DNA from 4 places in the Streptomyces sp. NPDC048664 genome. Region 3 is predicted to be linked to each of the others. Evidence: riboswitches for the same ligand, from Rfam matches in the RefSeq annotation. Region 3 holds a riboswitch; each other region holds the start of a gene.
The links. Region 3 has a riboswitch for thiamine pyrophosphate ahead of thiC (phosphomethylpyrimidine synthase ThiC). Riboswitches for the same ligand answer to the same signal wherever they lie in the genome.
Positions count from the first base shown of each region.

Region 1 (4,979 bases), on a different contig from region 3:
TTGGGGTGGGCCAGGCGGGCGACCGACTTGGCCTCGCGTATGAAGCGGTTGACGAACGTGCCGTCGGCGGCCAGCGCCGGGTGCATCACCTTGAGCGCCAGGACGCGGTCGAGGCGGGTGTCCACGGCCTGGTAGACCGTGGCCATCCCACCGACGGCGATACGCGCATCGACGCGGTAGCGGCCGTCGAGCACTTGCCCGACGAGAGGGTCCTTGAGGGTCGTGTCCACCCTGCGAGTCTACGAGGGGACGCCGACAGGCCCGTCCGATACTGCTCCAGCGGAGCGGACTGAAGCTGTCCTGTGACGCACACCGCGTCCGCACAGGTGTTCATGAGCCGCGGGGCGGGGTAGACGAGGCCCGCGGAGCGCCGCCGCTCCGGCGCCGGCGGCAGCGCCCGGGTCCGGCGGCCTCAGAAGGCGGGCCGTTCCGGGTCCAGCCGGGCGATGCCCTCGGTCGGCGACGAGGCCTCGGCGAAGTGCCGGCGCGGGATGCGCCCGGCCCGCCGGGCGAGCCGTCCCGCCTCCACCGCGTGCCGCATCGCCTCCGCCATGAGCACCGGCTCCTGCGCCCGGGTCACCGCCGAGGCGAGCATCACACCGGCGCAGCCCAGCTCCATCGCCAGGGCCGCGTCCGACGCCGTGCCCGCGCCCGCGTCCAGGATGACCGGCACGCGCGCGTGCTCCACGATCAACTGGAAGTTGTGCGGATTGCGGATGCCGAGCCCGGAGCCGATCGGGGAACCGAGCGGCATGATCGCCGCGCAGCCGACGTCCTCCAGCTTCCGGGCGAGGACCGGGTCGTCGTTGGTGTACGGCAGCACGGTGAACCCGTCGTCCACCAGTGTCTCGGCCGCCTCCAGCACCTCGATCGGGTCGGGCAGCAGGGTCCGCTCGTCCGCGATGACCTCCAGCTTGACGAGGTCCGTGCCGAGCGCCTCGCGCGCGAGGCGGGCGGTGAGCACGGCCTCGCCGGCGGTGAAGCAGCCCGCCGTGTTGGGCAGCACCCTGATGCCCAGCCTGTCCAGCACGGACAGGACCGAGCCGTGCACCGTGGCGTCCACGCGCCGCATCGCGACCGTGGTCAGCTCGGTGCCGGACGCCACCAGGGCCCGCTCCAGCACGTCGAGGCTGGGGGCGCCGCCGGTGCCCATGATCAGCCGGGACGAGAAGGTCGTGCCGGCGAGGACGAGGGGGTCGTCGGCCATGGTGGCTCAGCCTCCCTGGACGGCGGTGAGGACCTCGACCCGGTCGCCCTCGCGGAGGGCGGTCGAGGGCCACTGCCCGCGGGGGACGACGGTCTCGTTGAGGGCGGCGGCCACACCGGAGTGGGCCGCGGTGAGGGTCGCGACGACGGTGCCGAGCGCGATGCCGGGAGCCACCTGGCGGGGCTCGCCGTTGACCGAGATGTTCATGCGGGCTGCTCCGTGAGCGTGGTGTGCGGTGGCGCGGCGGCACAGAACCGCCGCGGGGTGAAGGGGAGCGCGTGCCCGGGAAGTTCCCCGGTGGTCAGGACGTGCGCCATGACGTCGCCGGTGACCGGGGTGAGCAGTACGCCGTTGCGGTGGTGCCCGGTGGCCACCAGCAGGCCGTCCAGGCCGGTGGGGCCGAGCAGCGGGGCGTTGTCGGGGGAGCCGGGGCGCAGCCCGGCGCGGGTCTCGGTCAGCGGCAGCTCGGTGAGGCCCGGGACCAGCTCGTGCGCGTCCCGCAGCAGCTCGTAGACGCCGCCCGCGGTGACCGTCGTGTCCCAGCCCATCTCCTCGGTGGTGGCCCCGACGACCAGCTCACCGTTCTCGCGCGGCACCAGATAGACCTGGCTGCCCCGGACGACGGCGCGCACCGTGCGGCTCAGGAACGGCGCGTACGCCCGTGGCACCGTCAGCCGCAGCACCTGCCCCTTCACCGGGCGCACGGGCGGCACGATCTCGTCGGGGACGCCCGCGAGCCGCCCGCTGTGGCTGCCTCCCGCCAGCACGACCTGACCGGCCGCGAGGACGGTGCCGTCGGCGGTGCGCACCCCGGTGGCCCGGCCACCGCGCACCTCGAGCCGCTCGGCCCAGGCGCGGTGGAGGACGACGCCGGCCCGCTCGCACGCCGTGACCAGGGCCGAGGCCAGCCGGCGCGGATCGATCTGGTGGTCGCCGTCGACCCGCAGCCCGCCGCGTACACCCGGCGCGAGCATCGGCTCCAGACGGCGGCACTCCCGCCCGGTCAGCCACTGGGACTCCAGGCCCGAGCGCTGCTGGAGCGCGTGCAGCTCCCGCAGATGGGCGCGGTCGTCGGTGTCCAGGGCGACGGCCAGCGTGCCGCACCGGCGGTAGCCGAGGTCCTGGCCGGTGGCCTCGGTCAGCTCGGCGGCGAAGTCCGGGTAGCGGCGCGCGGACTCCAGGTTGAGGCCGAGCAGGGTCTGCTCGCCGTAGTGCAGTTCGGTGACGGCGGCGAGCATCCCGGCGGCCACCCGGGCCGCCCCGCCGCCCGGCTCCGGGTCCACCACGATGGTGGCGAGCCCGCGCAGGGCCGCCCGCCAGGCGGTGACGAGCCCGATGATCCCGCCCCCGACGACGAGGACGTCCGGGGTACGGGTTGCGGACATCTGTGCGGCTGACATGGCTGACATGGGCGTCCAGCCCCCTCCCTTCGCCGGCATGACCCGGATCAGGTTCGTACGGTCGGAGGCCGCCAGCCTCCCTCTCAGCCCGGTACGCCCCGGGCTCCCGCGAGTGCTCTAGGTCCCCACCCTAATCCGTGCCCCTGACGCCGGTAAGGGAGCCTCCACCGGCGTCACGCCGTCCGCGGGCCGCGGACGCGCGGCGGGCGGGGCGTTGTGCAACAGGTCACGCAGCACGCCCCCTGACTGACTCTTCGTCAGTTGTCTATGGTGATCAGGTGAGCGAGCAGACGCGGGACCGGGGCGAGGCGGCACAGGACGGTGCGGCGGGCGGCGACAGGGCGCGGCGGGTCGTCATCGCGGGCGCGGGCATGGCGGGGGTGCAGACCGCCGTCGCCCTGCGGGAGCAGGGCTTCAGAGGCGGGGTGACGCTGATCGGCGCGGAGCCGCACCAGCCCTACGACAGGCCGCCCCTGTCCAAGGCCGTGCTGCTCGGCAAGGCCGAGGGATCCGCCTTCGACGTCGACTTCGAGTCCCTCGACATCGAACTGAGGCTCGGCTGCGAGGTCCTCGGGGTGCGCCTGGCCGACCACGAGCTGGACACCGAGAACGGGCCCGTGCCCTACGACGCCCTGGTCCTGGCGACGGGCGCCGAGCCGATCCGGCTCCCGGACACCGAGGGCGTGCCCGGTGTGCACCTGCTGCGCACCCTGGACGACGCGGAGCGGCTGCGGCCGATCCTCGCCGAGCAGCACGACATCGTCGTCGTGGGCGCCGGTTGGATCGGCGCCGAGTTCGCCACCGCCGCGCGCGAGGCGGGCTGCGCGGTGACCGTCGTGGAGGCCGCGGACCGGCCGCTGGCGGGCGCGCTGCCCGAGGAGGTGGCCGCGCCCATGACCGGCTGGTACGCCGAGAGCGGCGCCGAGCTGCGGGTGAACGCGCGCGTGGAGCGTGTCGAGCCCGGCGCGGTGGTGCTCGACGACGGCACCCGGGTCCCGGCGGGCGCGATCGTCGTGGGCATCGGGGCCCGCCCCGCCACCGCCTGGCTGGCCGGTTCGGGCATCGAGCTCGGCGACCACGGCGAGGTGCTGGCCGACGAGCACCTGCGCACCAGCGCCCCCGACGTGTACGCGGTCGGTGACTGCGCGTCCTTCCCGTCGGGACGCTACGAGGCGCGGCTGCTCGTCCACCACTGGGACAACGCCCTGCAGGGCCCGCGCACGGTGGCCGCGAACATCGCCGGCGAGGCCCTGGTGGCGTACGACCCGGTGCCGTACTTCTGGTCGGAGCAGTTCGGCCGGTTCGTCCAGTACGTGGGGCACCACGCCGCCGCCGACGCGACGGTGTGGCGCGGGGACCCGGACAGCGCGGCCTGGTCGGTGTGCTGGCTGCGGGCGGGCCGCCTGGTGGCCCTGCTCGCGGTGGGGCGCCCCCGCGACCTGGCCCAGGGCCGCCGGCTGATCGAGGCGGGCACCCCCATGGACCGGGAGCTGCTGGCGGACGCCTCACGCCCGCTGAAGTCCGCCGTGGCGACCTCCCCTTCGTGACCCTGGGTGAGGACGGGTGACACGGCGTCCCCCGGCGGGGGCAACCGGGCCCCCTGAGCAGGTGCCCCGCTTCCGACTGTCGGTCCCAGATGGCAGGCTTGATCCTGTGACCGAGATTGACGTAAAGATCGATGCTCTCGTCCCCGCCTGGCTCACCCTCCCCGACATCGCCGAAGCGTTCGGCGTCGAGGTGACGCGTGTGCGGCAGCTGGTCAAGGACGGCCAGCTCATCGCCGTACGCCGAGGTGAGAACCGCGCGCTGCACGTCCCCGCCGCCTTCGTCGACGGGGACAAGGTCGTCAAGGGCCTGTCCGGCACCCTGACGCTCCTGCGGGACGACGGCTTCACGGACGAAGAGATGATCGAGTGGCTCTTCACCCCCGACCCGAGCCTGCCCGGCACCCCCGCGCAGGCTCTCGCTGAGAATCGCGGCACGGAGGTGAAGCGCCGCGCGCAGGCGCTCGCCGTCTGACCGATCCGACCCGAGGTGATCCGACCCGGCCCGACCGGGCCGGGTCCGCTCGACAGAGCGACAGAGCGAGAGAACGACAGTCCGGCGTACGGGCCGCCGCCGTGGTCGCACACGGCCGCCACGGCCGCACCCCGCGGCCCGTACGCCACCGACCCCCCGAGGGAACCCACCGTGCCCGACACCGCCCGCACCGCCCGGCTCGCCGACGCCCGCGTCTATCTGTGCACGGACGCCCGCACCCGGCAGGGCGACCTCGCCGACTTCCTCGACGCGGTCCTCGCCGGCGGAGTCGACATCGTGCAGCTGCGCGACAAGGGCCTGGAGGCGGCCGAGGAGCTGGCGCACCTCCAGGT
Region 1 covers NZ_JBEZHK010000022.1:78,428-83,406, reverse strand. The annotation lists gene pknB (Stk1 family PASTA domain-containing Ser/Thr kinase) at 1-230, opposite strand, end outside; gene AB0C59_RS23275 (thiazole synthase) at 413-1,207, opposite strand; gene thiS (sulfur carrier protein ThiS) at 1,214-1,414, opposite strand; gene thiO (glycine oxidase ThiO) at 1,411-2,592, opposite strand; TPP riboswitch at 2,615-2,727, opposite strand; gene AB0C59_RS23260 (FAD-dependent oxidoreductase) at 2,886-4,154, shown strand; gene AB0C59_RS23255 (Rv2175c family DNA-binding protein) at 4,261-4,626, shown strand; gene thiE (thiamine phosphate synthase) at 4,798-4,979, shown strand, end outside.
Region 1: it holds a riboswitch for thiamine pyrophosphate, as region 3 does, so the genes downstream of both, thiO (glycine oxidase ThiO) here and thiC (phosphomethylpyrimidine synthase ThiC) in region 3, are expected to answer to the same signal.

Region 2 (4,979 bases), on a different contig from region 3:
GCTCGGTGTCGTGATCGTCGCGTCGCTGTTCATCGTCAAGGCCGTGTTCGTCGGGGTGGTCGCGGTCGCCGTGGTCGTCGGCCTGTGGGAGCTGACGAAGCGGCTGGAGGAGCGCAAGGACATCAAGGCGCCCCTGGTCCCGCTGGCGGTCGGCGGTGCGGCGATGGTCGTCGCCGGCTATGTGCGGGGTCCCGAGGGCGCCTGGGTCGCGATGGCGCTCACCGCGCTCGCCGTCCTGGTCTGGCGTATGACGGAGCCGCCGGAGGGCTACCTCAAGGACGTCACGGCGGGCGTGTTCGCGGCCTTCTACGTCCCGTTCCTGGCCACGTTCGTCTCGCTGATGCTGACGGCCGACGACGGCCCGCAGCGCGTGCTGACGTTCCTGCTGCTGACGGTCGTCAGCGACACGGGTGCCTACGCGGTCGGCTGGCGCTTCGGCCGGCACAAGCTGGCCCCGCGCATCAGCCCCGGCAAGACGCGTGAGGGGCTCTTCGGCGCGGTCAGCTTCGCCATGGTGGCGGGCGCGCTGTGCATGCAGTTCCTGATCGACGGCGGCTCCTGGTGGCAGGGCCTGCTGCTGGGCCTCGCGGTCGCGGCCAGCGCCACGCTCGGCGACCTCGGCGAATCCATGATCAAGCGGGACCTCGGCATCAAGGACATGGGCACGCTGCTGCCGGGTCACGGGGGCATCATGGACCGTCTCGACTCGCTGCTGCCCACGGCGCCCGTGGTGTGGCTGCTGCTCGTGATCTTCGTCGGCGCCGGCTGACGGCCTTCTTCACGCGTCCGCCTCAGGCCCGCTCCCACCGGTCGACCGGTGGCAGCGGGCCTGAGCGTTTCCGGGTCCCAGTGGTACATCCGCCGGTACGCGACCCAAGCACCCCAGTCCGGTTCGTACAGGGACGTCGAGACCTGTGCCACCGCCGGGCCGTCCGGCCCGTGGAACAGGCAGCGCAGCCCGCCCGGACGCCACAGACCGCCGACCCGGACCTCGATGGGGCGGGGCGGCCAGTACGGCGTGTGGCCGGTGACGGGGTCGGGCATCCCGCCCGCACGCACCCTGCGCGCGTCGCCCGCGCGGGGCCGTGCCTCCGCCGTCGCGAGAACCGCCTCCGCGGTGTACTCGAGCGACATATGATCCGCATCCCAGACGACCCAAGCCGTCCGGACCGAGGGCACGGGGCGGTCCACGATGGCCAGGACGGCCCGGCGTCCGTCCGGAAGGGCCCGGTACTGCAGGACGGGCGTGCGCTGCCGCCGTCCGTCGCGGCCGAGGGTGAGCCACAGGCCGGTGCGGTCGAACTCCGTCTCCGGCTCATGGAGCAGCCCCTCCGGGACCGGGAGTGACACCACTTCCGCATCACGCCATTCGCTCATGTGTTCGAAAATAGACCATGCCCGGCCCCCGCGGGCGCCCAGCCGCGGATTCACCCGAACGAGGCCGCGCATCCGGCCAGCGAAGCCACCCGATTGGATCTGCGACACTGGTAGCGCCATGCCTAAGCCCGGAGAACTCACATTCGTCGCGCCGCGCGGAGCCAAGAAGCCGCCGCGGCATCTCGCCGACCTCACGCCCGCCGAGCGCAGGGAAGCGGTGGCCGCGGTCGGCGAGAAGCCGTTCCGTGCCAAGCAGCTCTCGCAGCACTACTTCGCCCGGTACGCGCACGACCCGGCGGAGTGGACCGACATCCCCGCCGGCTCCCGGGGCGCGCTTCAGGAGGCGCTGCTCCCCGAGCTGATGACGGTCGTGCGGCATCTGTCGACCGACCAGGACACGACCCGCAAGACGCTGTGGCGGCTGTTCGACGGGACCCTCGTAGAGTCCGTCCTGATGCGCTATCCCGATCGGGTCACCATGTGCATCAGCTCCCAGGCGGGCTGCGGCATGAACTGCCCCTTCTGCGCCACCGGCCAGGCGGGACTCGACCGCAACCTGTCCACCGCCGAGATCGTGCACCAGATCGTGGACGGCATGCGGGCGCTGCGCGACGGCGAGATCCCCGGCGGTCCGGCCCGGCTGTCGAACATCGTCTTCATGGGCATGGGCGAGCCGCTCGCCAACTACAACCGGGTCGTCGGCGCGATCCGTGCCCTCACCGACCCGGCGCCGGACGGGCTCGGGCTGTCCCAGCGCGGTATCACCGTCTCGACCGTCGGACTGGTCCCGGCCATCCACCGCTTCGCCGACGAGGGCTTCAAGTGCCGACTCGCCGTCTCGCTGCACGCGCCGGACGACGAGCTGCGCGACACCCTGGTCCCCGTGAACACCCGCTGGAAGGTGCGCGAGGTCCTGGACGCCGGGTTCGAGTACGTCGAGAGGTCCGGGCGGCGGCTGTCCATCGAGTACGCCCTGATCCGCGACATCAACGACCAGGCCTGGCGCGGCGACCGGCTCGGCCGGCTGCTGCGGGGCAAGCCCGTCCATGTGAACCTGATCCCGCTGAACCCGACGCCCGGCTCAAAGTGGACCGCCTCGCGGCCCGAGGACGAGAAGGCGTTCGTGGAGGCGATCGCCGCCCATGGTGTGCCGGTGACGATCCGGGACACCCGTGGCCAGGAGATCGACGGTGCCTGCGGTCAGCTCGCGGCCACCGAGCGGTAATCTGACTCCCGTCCTATCACATCTTCATATTCCGACAGGGGAGCGCCACAGCGCTGAGAGTGCGGCAGACGGGCCGCAGACCCTCTGAACCTCGCCCAGGTCATTCTGGGTAGGAAGTTCGGTCATCACTCAAGCTGTTGCGCCCTGCCCGGGCATCCCGGGCAGGGCCGCGTCTCTTCCTGGACCCCCAGGAGGAATCCAGTGCACAACAAGACGTTCGTGGCCGTCGCCACCGGGCTCGGCCTGCTCGCGCTGTCCGCGTGCGGCACGTCGTCCGGCGGCCCGTCGGCGGCCGACTCCAGGACCGTGACCCTCGTCAGCCACGACAGCTGGAGCGTCTCCAAGAACGTCCTCGCGGCGTTCGAGAAGCAGTCCGGCTACAAGGTCAAGGTGCTGGAGGACGGCGACGCGGGCCAGGCCGTCAACAAGGCGATCCTCACCAAGGACAACCCGCAGGGCGACGTCTTCTTCGGCGTCGACAACACCCTGCTCTCCCGGGCCCTCGACAACGGGCTGTTCCAGCCGTACGAGGCCAAGGGGCTCGGCCAGGTCGACGCCTCCTTCCGGCTCGACGGGGACAAGCACCGCGTGACCCCGGTCGACCACGGCGACATCTGCGTCAACTACGACAAGAAGTACTTCGCCGACCACAAGCTCGCCCCGCCCGCCTCCTTCGACGACCTGACCAAGCCCGCGTACAGGAACCTCCTCGTCACCGAGAACGCCGCCACCTCCTCGCCCGGCCTCGGCTTCCTGCTCGGCACCGCCGCGCGGTACGGCGACACGGGCTGGCAGCAGTACTGGACCAAGCTCAAGGCCAACGGGGTCAAGGTGGTCGACGGCTGGGAGCAGGCCTACGACCAGGAGTTCTCCGGCTCGGCCGGGGGACGGAAGGCGGGCGGCGACCGGCCGCTCGTCGTGTCGTACGCCTCCTCGCCGCCCGCCGAGGTCGTCTACGCCAAGCCGCGACCGAAGTCCGCCCCGACCGGCGTCGCGCAGGGCACCTGCTTCCGGCAGGTCGAGTTCGCGGGCCTGCTCTCCGGCGCGCACAACCCCAAGGGGGCGAAGGCGTTCCTGGACTTCCTGCTGACCAGGCGGTTCCAGGAGGACATGCCGCTCAACATGTACGTCTACCCGGTGGTCAAGGGCGCCACGGTGCCGCCCGAGTTCACCGAGTACGGTCCCCCGGCCACCCGCCCCGAGACCATGGCCCCGGCCAGGATCGCAGCCCACCGCGACCCCTGGGTCAGGTCGTGGACCTCGCTCGTCCTGAAGTAGAAGGGAAGGCGGCGGTGTCCGAGGCGCGCTCCAAGCGCCGGGGGAGCGCGGCGCGGCTCGGCCTGATGGCCCTGCCCGTCGCGTTCTTCGCGGCCTTCTTCGCCTACCCCGTCGCCGCGATCGTCTCGCGCGGTCTCCACGTCGACGGGGTGTGGCGGTTCGGCCGTGTCGCCGACGTGCTCGCGGGGTCCGACATCCGGCACGTGCTGTGGTTCACGCTCTGGCAGGCCCTCGCCTCCACCGCGCTCACCCTGCTGGTCGCGCTGCCCGGCGCCTACGTCTTCGCGCGGCTGGACTTCCCGGGCAAGGAGGTGCTGCGCGCGGCCGTCACCGTTCCGTTCGTGCTGCCCACGGTCGTCGTCGGCACCGCCTTCCTGGCGCTCGTCGGCCGGGGCGGGCTCCTGGACGACCTGTGGGGCGTACGACTGGACACGACCGTGTGGGCCATCCTGCTCGCCCATGTCTTCTTCAACTACGCCGTCGTCGTCCGCACCGTCGGCGGGCTGTGGGCGCAGCTCGACCCCCGCCAGGAGGACGCGGCCCGCGTCCTGGGCGCCTCCCGTCTCGCGGCCTGGCGGAAGGTGACGCTGCCCGCGCTGGGCCCGTCCCTGGCCGCCGCGGCGCTGATGGTGTTCCTGTTCACCTTCACCTCGTTCGGCGTGGTGCAGATCCTCGGCGGTCCCGCCTTCTCCACGCTGGAGGTCGAGATCTACCGCCAGACCTCCGAGATCTTCGACCTGTCCACGGCCGCCGTGCTGACCCTCGTCCAGTTCGCCGCGGTGGGCGCGATCCTCGCGGTGCACGCCTGGACCGTGCGCCGCCGGGAGAGCGCGCTGGGCCTGGTCGACACCTCCCGCACCGCCGCCCGGCCGCGGGGCGCGGGCCAGTGGGCGCTGCTCGCCTCGGTCCTCGCCACCGTCGCCGTGCTGCTCGTGCTGCCCCTCGCCGTCCTGGTGGAGCGCTCCCTGGACGCGCCCGGGTTCGGCTACTACAGGGCGCTGACGCGGGACGACGGCGGCACCTTCCTCGTCCCCCCGGTGAACGCGGTCGCCGTCTCCCTGCAGTACGCCGTGGCCGCGACGCTGATCGCCGTGCTGAT
Region 2 covers NZ_JBEZHK010000020.1:45,286-50,264, reverse strand. The annotation lists gene AB0C59_RS21845 (phosphatidate cytidylyltransferase) at 1-769, shown strand, start outside; gene AB0C59_RS21840 (hypothetical protein) at 679-1,377, opposite strand; gene rlmN (23S rRNA (adenine(2503)-C(2))-methyltransferase RlmN) at 1,496-2,602, shown strand; TPP riboswitch at 2,629-2,736, shown strand; gene AB0C59_RS21830 (thiamine ABC transporter substrate-binding protein) at 2,804-3,880, shown strand; gene AB0C59_RS21825 (iron ABC transporter permease) at 3,946-4,979, shown strand, end outside.
Region 2: it holds a riboswitch for thiamine pyrophosphate, as region 3 does, so the genes downstream of both, AB0C59_RS21830 (thiamine ABC transporter substrate-binding protein) here and thiC (phosphomethylpyrimidine synthase ThiC) in region 3, are expected to answer to the same signal.

Region 3 (4,979 bases):
GACCGGAGTAGAGGCGGCGGTCAAGGGGCCTCGGGCGAGCGCGGGGCGCGGCCCCGGGAAGGCTGTTCCTGCCGTCCCCGGCGCGGCGCCCCTGACCGGCCCGCCGGCGCGAGGAGTCAGTCGGCGAGGGGGAGGTAGACCCGGTTGCCGTGCTCCGCGAACTCCTCGGACTTGGCCTTCATCCCCTGGAGGGCGGCCTCGTCGTATTCCGGTTCGGGCGCCCCCTGGCCGTACTTCTCGGCGATGCTCCGACTGATCTTCATCGAGCAGAACTTCGGCCCGCACATCGAGCAGAAGTGGGCGGTCTTGGCGGGCTCCGCCGGAAGCGTCTCGTCGTGGAAGGCACGAGCCGTGTCCGGATCGAGGGCCAGGTTGAACTGGTCCTCCCAGCGGAACTCGAAGCGCGCGTCGGACAGGGCGTCGTCCCACTCCTGTGCGCCGGGGTGCCCCTTGGCCAGGTCGGCCGCGTGAGCGGCGATCTTGTAGGTGATGACCCCGGTCTTGACGTCATCGCGGTTGGGCAGGCCCAGATGCTCCTTGGGCGTGACGTAGCAGAGCATGGCCGTGCCCCACCAGGCGATCATCGCGGCGCCGATGCCCGAGGTGATGTGGTCGTACGCCGGCGCGACGTCCGTCGTCAGCGGCCCGAGGGTGTAGAACGGCGCCTCGTCGCAGATCTCCTGCTGAAGGTCGATGTTCTCCTTGATCTTGTGCATCGGGACATGGCCCGGACCCTCGATCATGGTCTGCACGCCGAAGCGCTTCGCGACCCGGTTGAGTTCTCCGAGGGTGCGCAGCTCCGCGAACTGCGCCTCGTCGTTGGCGTCCGCGATCGAGCCCGGCCGCAGGCCGTCGCCCAGCGAGTACGTGACGTCGTAGGCCGCCAGGATCTCGCACAGCTCCTCGAAGTTCTCGTACAGGAACGACTCCTCGTGGTGCGCCAGACACCACGCCGCCATGATCGAGCCGCCTCGCGACACGATGCCGGTCTTCCGGCCCGCGGTGAGCGGCACGAACGGCAGTCGCACTCCGGCGTGCACCGTCATGTAGTCGACGCCCTGCTCGGCCTGCTCGATGACCGTGTCCTTGTAGATCTCCCAGGACAGTTCCTCGGCCTTCCCGTCGACCTTCTCCAGGGCCTGGTAGAGCGGCACCGTGCCGATGGGCACGGGGGAGTTGCGCAGCACCCACTCCCGGGTGGTGTGGATGTTGCGGCCGGTGGACAGATCCATGACCGTGTCGGCCCCCCAGCGGGTGGCCCAGGTCATCTTCTCGACCTCCTCCTCGATGGAGGAGGTCACCGCGGAGTTGCCGATGTTGGCGTTGACCTTCACCAGGAACCGCTTGCCGATGATCATCGGCTCGATCTCCGGGTGGTTGACGTTGGCCGGCAGAACCGCCCTGCCCGCCGCTATCTCCTCGCGCACGACCTCGGGCGCCACGTTCTCGCGGACCGCCACGAACTCCATCTCTGGCGTGATCTCACCGCGCCGCGCATACGCGAGCTGGGTGACGGGCGCCCCGGTGCGAGCGCGGCGCGGCTGACGCGGGCGCCCGGGGAACACCGCGTCGAGATTGCGCAGTCCACCGCGCGGCGAGGTGTGTTTGAGTCCGTCGTCCTCGGGGCGGGCAGGACGTCCCGCGTACTCCTCGGTGTCGCCCCGGGCGATGATCCAGTTCTCCCGCAGCGGCGCCAGTCCTCGGCGGACGTCCGTCGCGACCAGCGGATCGGTGTACGGGCCGGAGGTGTCGTACAGCGTGACCGACTGCCCGTTGGTGAGGTGCACTCGGCGGATGGGCACGCGCAGATCGGGGCGCGAGCCCCCGGCATACGCCTTGTGCCAGCCGATGGCCCCGTCGTCCACCGGGGACTGTGCGTCCTGGTGGAGGGCAGGCGTGCGTGCATCCTTGTTGGTCATGAGACCTACTCCCTACGCCGGCATTACCCGGTAACAGGTTCAGCGGTCGACGCAGCGGTGTCCGCCGGCGATGTTCCACGTGAAACATCGCCGTATGCGGAGGTCAGCGCCCTCTCAGCCCGGTGCTCCGAGCTCCCGCGTGTGCAAAGGTTCTCTCACGCTAGCGTCTCTTTACGGAGGCTGACCAGTAGGCCTTGGGCCTTCTTGCGATGATGCGTCGGTGACCAGGACCCAGCCCCCGCCCTTCTCCCCCTCCTCCGAGCCGTCCAGCCACCATGGCCGCGGCGTCGGCGACGGGCACGGTCACTCCCACAGTCACGCTCACGGCCCGGCCGCTCCTGTCTCCCGGCAGCTGCGCAAGGTCATCGCCGCGATCCTCATACCGTTCACCGCGGCGGTCGTGGCCGGTCTCGTGGTGCTGTGGCCCGGAGGCGTGCCGTCGCACCAGCGCAGTGGTCTCGGTTTCGACCGGCAGACGCAACAGGCGACGGTCACCCGGGTCGTGGAGGTGGACTGCGCGTCGGTGAACGCCTCGGGGGGCGGCACCCCGATCGGGGACACCTCCACCGGCGGCGGAACCTCCGGACCGCAGAAGGCGGGTGGCACCTGCAAGAAGGCGACGGTCAGGGTCGACACCGGCAAGGACAAGGGCCGTACCTTCACGGAGATCGTCCAGCCGGACCAGTCACGGCAGTTGAGGCAGGGCGAGAAGGTGGTGGCCGCGTACGAGCCCTCCGCGCCCCGGGAACTGCAGTACTCGGTCACCGATGTGAACCGGACGTTCCCCATGGCACTGCTCGCCGGGATCTTCGCCGTCGCCGTGGTGATCGTGGGGCGCCTGCGCGGTGTCATGGCGCTCGTCGCCCTGGCCGTGAGCTTTCTGCTCCTCAGCCTCTTCATCCTGCCGGCGATCCTCCAAGGATCGAACCCGCTGCTCGTGGCCGTGGTCGGATCGAGCGCCATCATGCTGATCGCCCTCTACATGTGCCACGGGCTCTCGGCACGCACCTCGGTCGCGGTGCTGGGCACCCTCGTCTCCCTTTCCCTCATCGGTCTGCTGGGCTCCGAGTTCATCGACTGGGCCGCACTGACCGGGAACACGGACGACAGCACCGGGCTGATCCATGGCCTGTTCCCGCACATCGACATGAGCGGCCTGCTGCTCGCGGGAGTCATCATCGGTTCGCTGGGCGTGCTCGACGACGTGACCGTGACCCAGACATCGGCGGTCTGGGAGCTGCACGAGGCCAACCCGTCCCTGGGCTGGCGCGAGCTGTACCGAGCGGGCATCCGTATCGGCCGCGATCACATCGCGTCGGTCGTCAACACGCTCGTCCTGGCGTACGCGGGTGCCGCACTGCCCCTGCTGCTTCTCTTCTCGATCGCGCAGAGCGGCGTGAGCACGGTCGCCACCAGCGAGCTGGTGGCCGAGGAGATCGTCCGCACGCTCGTGGGGTCGATCGGGCTCGTGGCCTCCGTTCCGGTCACCACCGTGCTCGCGGCCCTGGTGGTCTCCGCCGACCGCCCGGCGAGGACCGCCGCCGCGGACGGCACCACCGGCACCCCCCGAAGCGGCCCCGGACCTGCCGGCCCCGTGCCCCTGCCGACGGCCCGCACGGGGCGGGGCCGACGCCGTAAGCGCTGAGCGCCACAGGCCGCCCGCGCCGCTCCGAGAGCGAGCGAAGAACCGTTACGGCACCAGATCCGCGTCGCTCCCGTACAGGAGCCCGTCACCGCGCCTCACAGGGCTTCACCCGGCGCTCTGCTCTTCCGCCAGGATCCGGTCGAGGGCCTCGTCCAGATGCGTGTCGAAGTCGGCGAGGGAACCCTCCTGCCCAAGCGGCACCAGCTTGTCCGTACGGTCGAGGAACGCCACCAGCGGCACCGCCCCGGACTTGAACAGTGCCCGGTCCGCGCCCACCTGGAGCCGGATCAGCACATCGCCGAACGTGTCCGGTTCGGCCGGCGCGATGTGCACATCGCCCTCGCCGCAGGGCCTGCCGACCCCGTCAACCAGCAGCTCGCGTCCGAACGCCCAGGTCACGGGGGCGTCGCCGGGCAGATGGAAAGTCAGCCGTACGGCATACGGATCACAGGTCTCGTAGCGCAGCTCCACCGGAATGCGGAACGAGAGCTCCTCCGACACGAGAAAACTCATCATGACCTCTGCCTGCACCGACTCGCGCATCGCCTACCCCGTCAGTAGCCGTCGACTGGCCAGGATTGATCCCCTGACACCTGTTGGAAGTTTGCTGAACGTGCATGGCAGATCACAAGGAGTGAGTTTTCAGATGCTGATAGAGAGAGTGAGTGTCCCTAGCAGCTTTCCGATCTCCGCCTGGAGCCGACGGACCGCGGGCATCAGCCGGTCCGCCTGATGGGCCGGCAGCGAGAAGGCCACCGTGGCGGCCGTCGCCCCGACGGTGATGGGCACGGCCGCGCAGACCGCCCCGAGCGCGTACTCCTGACGCTCGACGACGGGTTCCATCCGGCCCAGGCGTTCCAGTCTTCGCAGCAGAGCGCGCTCGTCGCGCACGGTGTAGGGCGTGAGCGACTGCACGGGACAGCGGGCCAGATGGTCCCGGCGCGCCTCCTCGCCGAGCTGGGACAGCAGGCACTGGCCGACGGCGTGCGCGTGGGCGGTCTCGCGGAAGTCGGCCCATTCCTCCACCGCGGGGTTGCTCGGGGTGTCGGCGACGCTGAGCACATCGACCTCACCCTCGCGATAGACGGCGTAGTACACCGGAGCGCTGATCGAATCACGCCATTGTGCGAGCGCGTCGTCCATCATGCTGCGACGTTTCTGCTTGGCCGCGCTCCCCCCGAGCTGCTCGGCGGCCTCTCCCAGGAAGAAGAGGCCCTTCTCCCGGCGCAGATAGCCTTCATGGGTCAGCGTGCGCAGCAGGTGGTACGCCGTGGGCAGCGCCAGGCCGACCTCGCGGGCCAGCTGCTTGGCCGGGGCCCCGTACTCGTGGTCGGCCACCGCCTCCAGCAGCCGCATCGCCCGCTGCACGGACCCGATGAGTGTGGTGGACTGCGGCGGCCCGGGCGCGAGGTGCG
Region 3 covers NZ_JBEZHK010000035.1:7,891-12,869, reverse strand. The annotation lists gene AB0C59_RS29475 (hypothetical protein) at 1-11, shown strand, start outside; gene thiC (phosphomethylpyrimidine synthase ThiC) at 117-1,919, opposite strand; TPP riboswitch at 1,912-2,068, opposite strand; gene AB0C59_RS29465 (YibE/F family protein) at 2,140-3,564, shown strand; gene AB0C59_RS29460 (SsgA family sporulation/cell division regulator) at 3,670-4,107, opposite strand; gene AB0C59_RS29455 (helix-turn-helix domain-containing protein) at 4,207-4,979, opposite strand, start outside.

Region 4 (4,979 bases), on a different contig from region 3:
GGGCGTCCGCGAGCAGCTCGGCGACCGTGGTGACCAGCGCGGGCGAGGCCAGCATCCCGGTCTTCACGGCCTGCACGCCGATGTCGTCCACCACACTGCGGTACTGCGCGCGCACCGCCTCGACGGGCAGCTCCCAGGCGCCCTGCACCCCGACGGAGTTCTGCGCGGTCACGGCGGTGACCACGCTCATCCCGTGGGCGCCGAGCGCCAGCATGGTCTTCAGGTCGGCCTGGATGCCGGCGCCGCCGCCGGAGTCCGACCCGGCGATCGTCAGGACGCGGGGCGGCGCGCTCATGCGGCCCCCTCCTCGGCGCTCAACACGCGCCCGTCCTCGCGGACGCGCAGCGGGGCGTACACGGCGAGGGCCACCAGGAACGCCACGTAGGGGGAGACGTCGGCGCCGTGCAGCGCGTGCGCGACCGGACCGACGTACAGACCGGTGTCCATGAACGGCACGGCCGCGGCGAAGGCGCCCACGAACGCGACCAGCGGCGGCCAGGGCGAGCGCGGGCGGGCCGTCGCCGCGGCGAGATCCGTCACCGCGCCCCGCCGCACCAGCCAGTCCACGACCACGATCGCCACGAACCCGGGGATCCAGTAGCCGACGAACAGCAGCACGTTCTGGAAGCGGGCGGTGGTGTCGGCCGCGTGCATCCACAGCACCAGCGGGAAGCCCAGCACGGCGGCCAGGGCCGCGGCGGCGGGACGCGGCACGCGCACACCGACGGTCTGCAGGGCCAGGGAGCCGCTGTAGTCGTTCATGGCGTTGCTGCACAGCGCGGCCAGCGCCACGGCCAGCAACCCGAGCGCGCCCGGGACGCCGCCGCCCAGCAGCCGGTCGACGCCCGCCGCCGTCTGGTCGGTGAGCACGGAGGCGCCCCACAGGCCGAGGACCTGGACGGCGAGGAAGGACACGACGAGGCCGAGCAGCGTGCACCAGAACATCCGGGCACGGGAGGTGGCGCGGGGCAGATAGCGGCTGAAGTCGCTGGCGTACGGCGCCCAGGACAGGGTGAGGCTGAGCGCGACGGTGCTGGTCAGCACGAACGCGCCCGCCCGGTCGGCGCCGTGCGCGCTGCCCGTGGCGGCCAGGTGCGCGCTGTCCGGCATCCGCAGCGCGATCAGCGCGAAGGCGGCGGCGAGCACGAAGGTCATGACGATCTGCATCCGGTGGATCGCCTCGTAGCCCAGGACCCCGAGCGCCCCCTGACCCAGCATCATGACCAGCACCCCGAGCCAGAACGGCCAGCCGCACAGCCGTGCCAGCGCGTCCCCGCCGAACAGCCCGATCAGCGCGTCCCAGGCGACCGACGACAGCCACTGCAGCACTCCCGGCAGCGCCACCGCGCGAGCGAACGCCAGCCGGGCGAGCGGCAGCTGACCGGCGCCGGTGCGGCTTCCCCAGGTGCCGAGGTAGGCGGGGGGCGCCGCGCCCACCACGGTGCCCAGGACCACGGCGACGAGCGCGGTGGTGAAGTCCAGCCCGAACACGATGCCCAGGGTGCCGGTGAACACACCGGTCATGGTCAGGTTCGGCGCGAACCACACGGTGAACAGCCGTCCCGCGCCGCCGTAGCGGTTGCTCTCGGGGACGGGCTCGATGCCGTGGCCCTCGACCCTGAGGTCACCGGGAGCCGAGGGCATCCGGCCGTCGAAGACGGCCCGCGGGCCGTCGGCGGGCAGCCCGCCGGAAACATGCGCCAGTGGCATGGATGACATCCCTCCGCCAGTACGAACTGGTTCAGGTTCAACGGGTGTGATCTCAGCCCTCGCGGGGGCACCCCGTGTCCGGTACGGCGGCAAGACTAACCCGAGCCACCAGGAGCGACGACAGGCGGCCTACGGCGCCCGGCGCACCTGGGCGAGGCTTCTGGTGGACCGGAGCAGCCTCGTACGCTCCCGTTCGTCGGTGCCGCCCCACACACCCGACGTCTGCCCGCTGCGCAGGGCCCACGTCAGGCACTCCTCCATCACCGGGCACCGGTGGCAGACCCGCTTGGCCTCCGCGACCTCCGTGACGGCGGGGCCGGTGGAACCCACCGGGAAGAACAGCTCAGGGTCCTCATCCACACATGCCGCATACCGCAACCACTCCATGCGCGCCCGGGTCCCCCGGACGCCTGCGGTGAAACCGGGGATCTTCCCTGCGGTCGCACCGCGGTCTATAGTCCAAAACTAGCGGTGCTAATCAACTGACCAGTCGCCGAGTGCGCCCAGGAGCCCGATCGTGCGTACCGTCCATTTCGCGGCCGCCCGCCGCACCCCGATCGGCAAGCTGCGTGGCGCCCTGTCCACGGTGCGGCCCGACGACCTCGCGGCGACCGTCGTCCGGGGCCTGCTGGCCGACGCGCCCGCCCTCGACCCGGCCCGCGTCGACGACGTCTACTGGGGCGCGGCCAACCAGGCCGGTGAGGACAACCGCAACGTCGCCCGCATGGCCGCCCTCCTCGCCGGGCTGCCGGACTCGGTGCCGGGCGCCACGGTCAACCGACTGTGCGCCTCCGGCCTGGAAGCGGTCACCCTGGCCGCGCGCACCATCGCCGCCGGTGAGGCGGACATCGTGCTCGCCGGCGGCTCCGAGTCGATGAGCCGCGCCCCCTTCGTCCTGCCCCGCCCGGACGAGGCCCTGCCGCACCGGATGGAGACCTTCGACACCCGCCTCGGCTGGCGGCTGGTCAACCCGGAGATGAAGGAACTCCACGGACTGCTGTCCATGGGCGAGACCGCCGAGGAGGTCGCCGAGCGGTACGGCGTCCCGCGCGAACGCCAGGACCACTTCGCGCTGCGCAGCCACCAGCGCGCGGCCGAGGCCCGCAAGAACGGCTTCTTCGACGCCGAACTCCTGCCGGTGACCCGCCCGGACGGCGTCGTCGTCACCGAGGACGAGTGCGTACGCGAGGACACCTCGTACGAGAAGCTCGCGCGCCTGCGGCCCGTGTTCCGCCAGGGCGGCACGGTCACCGCCGGCAACGCCTCACCCATGAACGACGGCGCGGCCGGGCTGCTCCTCGTCAGCGAGGAGGTCCTGGACGAGCTGGGTCTCGAGTCCCTCGGCCGCTATGTCGCCGGCGCCTCCGCCGGCGTCCATCCCGACGTCATGGGCATCGGCCCCGTGCCCGCCACGGAGAAGGTCCTGGCCCGCGCGGGCTGGAGCGTCGCGGACCTCCAGGAGGCCGAGTTCAACGAGGCGTTCGCCGCCCAGGCCCTCGCCTGCGTCGACCGCCTCGGCATCGACCCGGACCTGGTCAACCCGACCGGCGGCGCCATCGCCCTGGGCCATCCCCTCGGCTGCTCGGGCGCCCGCATCCTGACCACACTCCTGCACCGGATGCGACGCGGCAACGCGACGAAGGGCCTCGCCACCATGTGCGTGGGAGTCGGCCAGGGAACCGCAGTACTGGTATCCCACCCCTGAACCCTACGTGTTCAGGGGTGGGGGGAACTGCGCAAAATCCCACGACGCACCGGCACGGACCACCGCACGTCGGCCACGTGTTCAGGGGTGGGGGGAACTGCGCAAAACCCCACGACGCACCGGCACGGACCACCGCACCTATTCCCCGCCCCGCCTGCGCAGCAAGTACGTATCCATGATCCACCCCTTGCGCCCCCGCGCCTCCTCCCGCACCCGCGCGATCCGCTCCGCCGTCTCCCCGAGCGGCCCCGACACCAGGATCTCGTCCGGCGTACCGATGTACGCCCCCCAGTAGATGTCCACGTCCTGATCCACGTACCGCCGAAACGCCTGATGCGCGTCGAGCATCACCACCACGTCGTCGACACCGTCAGGAAACCCCTCCGCCAGCCTGCGCCCCGTGGTGATCTGCACGGGCCGGCCCACCCGGTTCAGCCCCGTGCGATGCCGGGCCGCGAGCGCGGAAACGCTGCTGATCCCCGGCACGACGTCGTAGGCGAACGTCACCGCGCCCCGCTCCAGGATCTCCTCCAGGATTCCCAGGGTGCTGTCGTACAGCGCCGGGTCGCCCCACACGAGGAACGCCCCCCGCTCGTCCTCGCCCAGCTCCTCGAGGATGAGCCGCTCGTAGATCGCGGCGCGCGCGGACCGCCAGTCGCCGACGGCGGGGGCGTACGCGGCACCGTCCGCGGCCCGGTCGCGCGCCGGGTCGCGCGCCCGGACCAGGCGGTAGCCGCCCTCCGGCAGATGCGCGTCGAGGATGTCGTGACGCAGCCCGACCAGGTCGGACGTCGCCTCGCCCTTGTCGAGGAGGAAGAACACGTCCGTGTCCCTGAGCGCCTTGACCGCCTGAAGCGTGAGCTGGTCGGGGTCGCCCGCACCGATGCCGATGACATGAATCGTTCGCACGCCCCGAGTCTGCCGTACCGCACCGGCACCCCGCGCACACCCCTGACCGCCCGGCCGTTCTACGGCCGGGCACCACGCAGCCGCGGAGCGCACCGCCGCGCGTCGACCGGCGCCGCGTCGCGCTCCACCCGGTCGGCCAACTCCTCGGCCCAGCGCACCAGCTCCGCCACCGCCATCCCGTACGGCCGCTCCTGCCCCGACGCGGCCGCCCACTCCTGGACCGCCACGCCGCCGCGACGCAGCAGCCGGGCACCTCCGGTCGCGTTGCCGCGCGCCGCGTGGGTGAGGCCGACCGCCAGCTGGGCGAGCCCGCGCCACAGGCCCCGCTCCCCGTCGGGCCCCGACTTCCACGCGTCCTCGAAGACCTCGTGCGCGTGAAAGGGCCTCCCGGCGTCCAGGAGCTCCTGCGCCTCGGCGACGCTCTCCCGAGGGGTGCGCACCAGGCCCTCCGGCTGGCGGTCCACGCCCTGCGCCCCGTAGGGCAGGGGGCGTCCCAGCCCGTCGCGGGGCCGCGCGTTGCGGGCCCGGCCCTCCTCGTCCCGGTCCCGGTCCTGGCCCTGTCCCGGCGGAACCCCGGTCGTGTCACCCATCCCCCGATTGTCCCGCGTTTCCCCCGCTTCCCGCGTCTTTCGGCGTAGCGCCCCACGTGCTGTAG
Region 4 covers NZ_JBEZHK010000045.1:46,030-51,008, forward strand. The annotation lists gene thiD (bifunctional hydroxymethylpyrimidine kinase/phosphomethylpyrimidine kinase) at 1-295, opposite strand, end outside; gene AB0C59_RS32785 (cytosine permease) at 292-1,710, opposite strand; TPP riboswitch at 1,702-1,795, opposite strand; gene AB0C59_RS32790 (WhiB family transcriptional regulator) at 1,840-2,097, opposite strand; gene AB0C59_RS32795 (thiolase family protein) at 2,228-3,415, shown strand; gene cobF (precorrin-6A synthase (deacetylating)) at 3,554-4,324, opposite strand; gene AB0C59_RS32805 (DUF309 domain-containing protein) at 4,384-4,914, opposite strand.
Region 4: it holds a riboswitch for thiamine pyrophosphate, as region 3 does, so the genes downstream of both, AB0C59_RS32785 (cytosine permease) here and thiC (phosphomethylpyrimidine synthase ThiC) in region 3, are expected to answer to the same signal.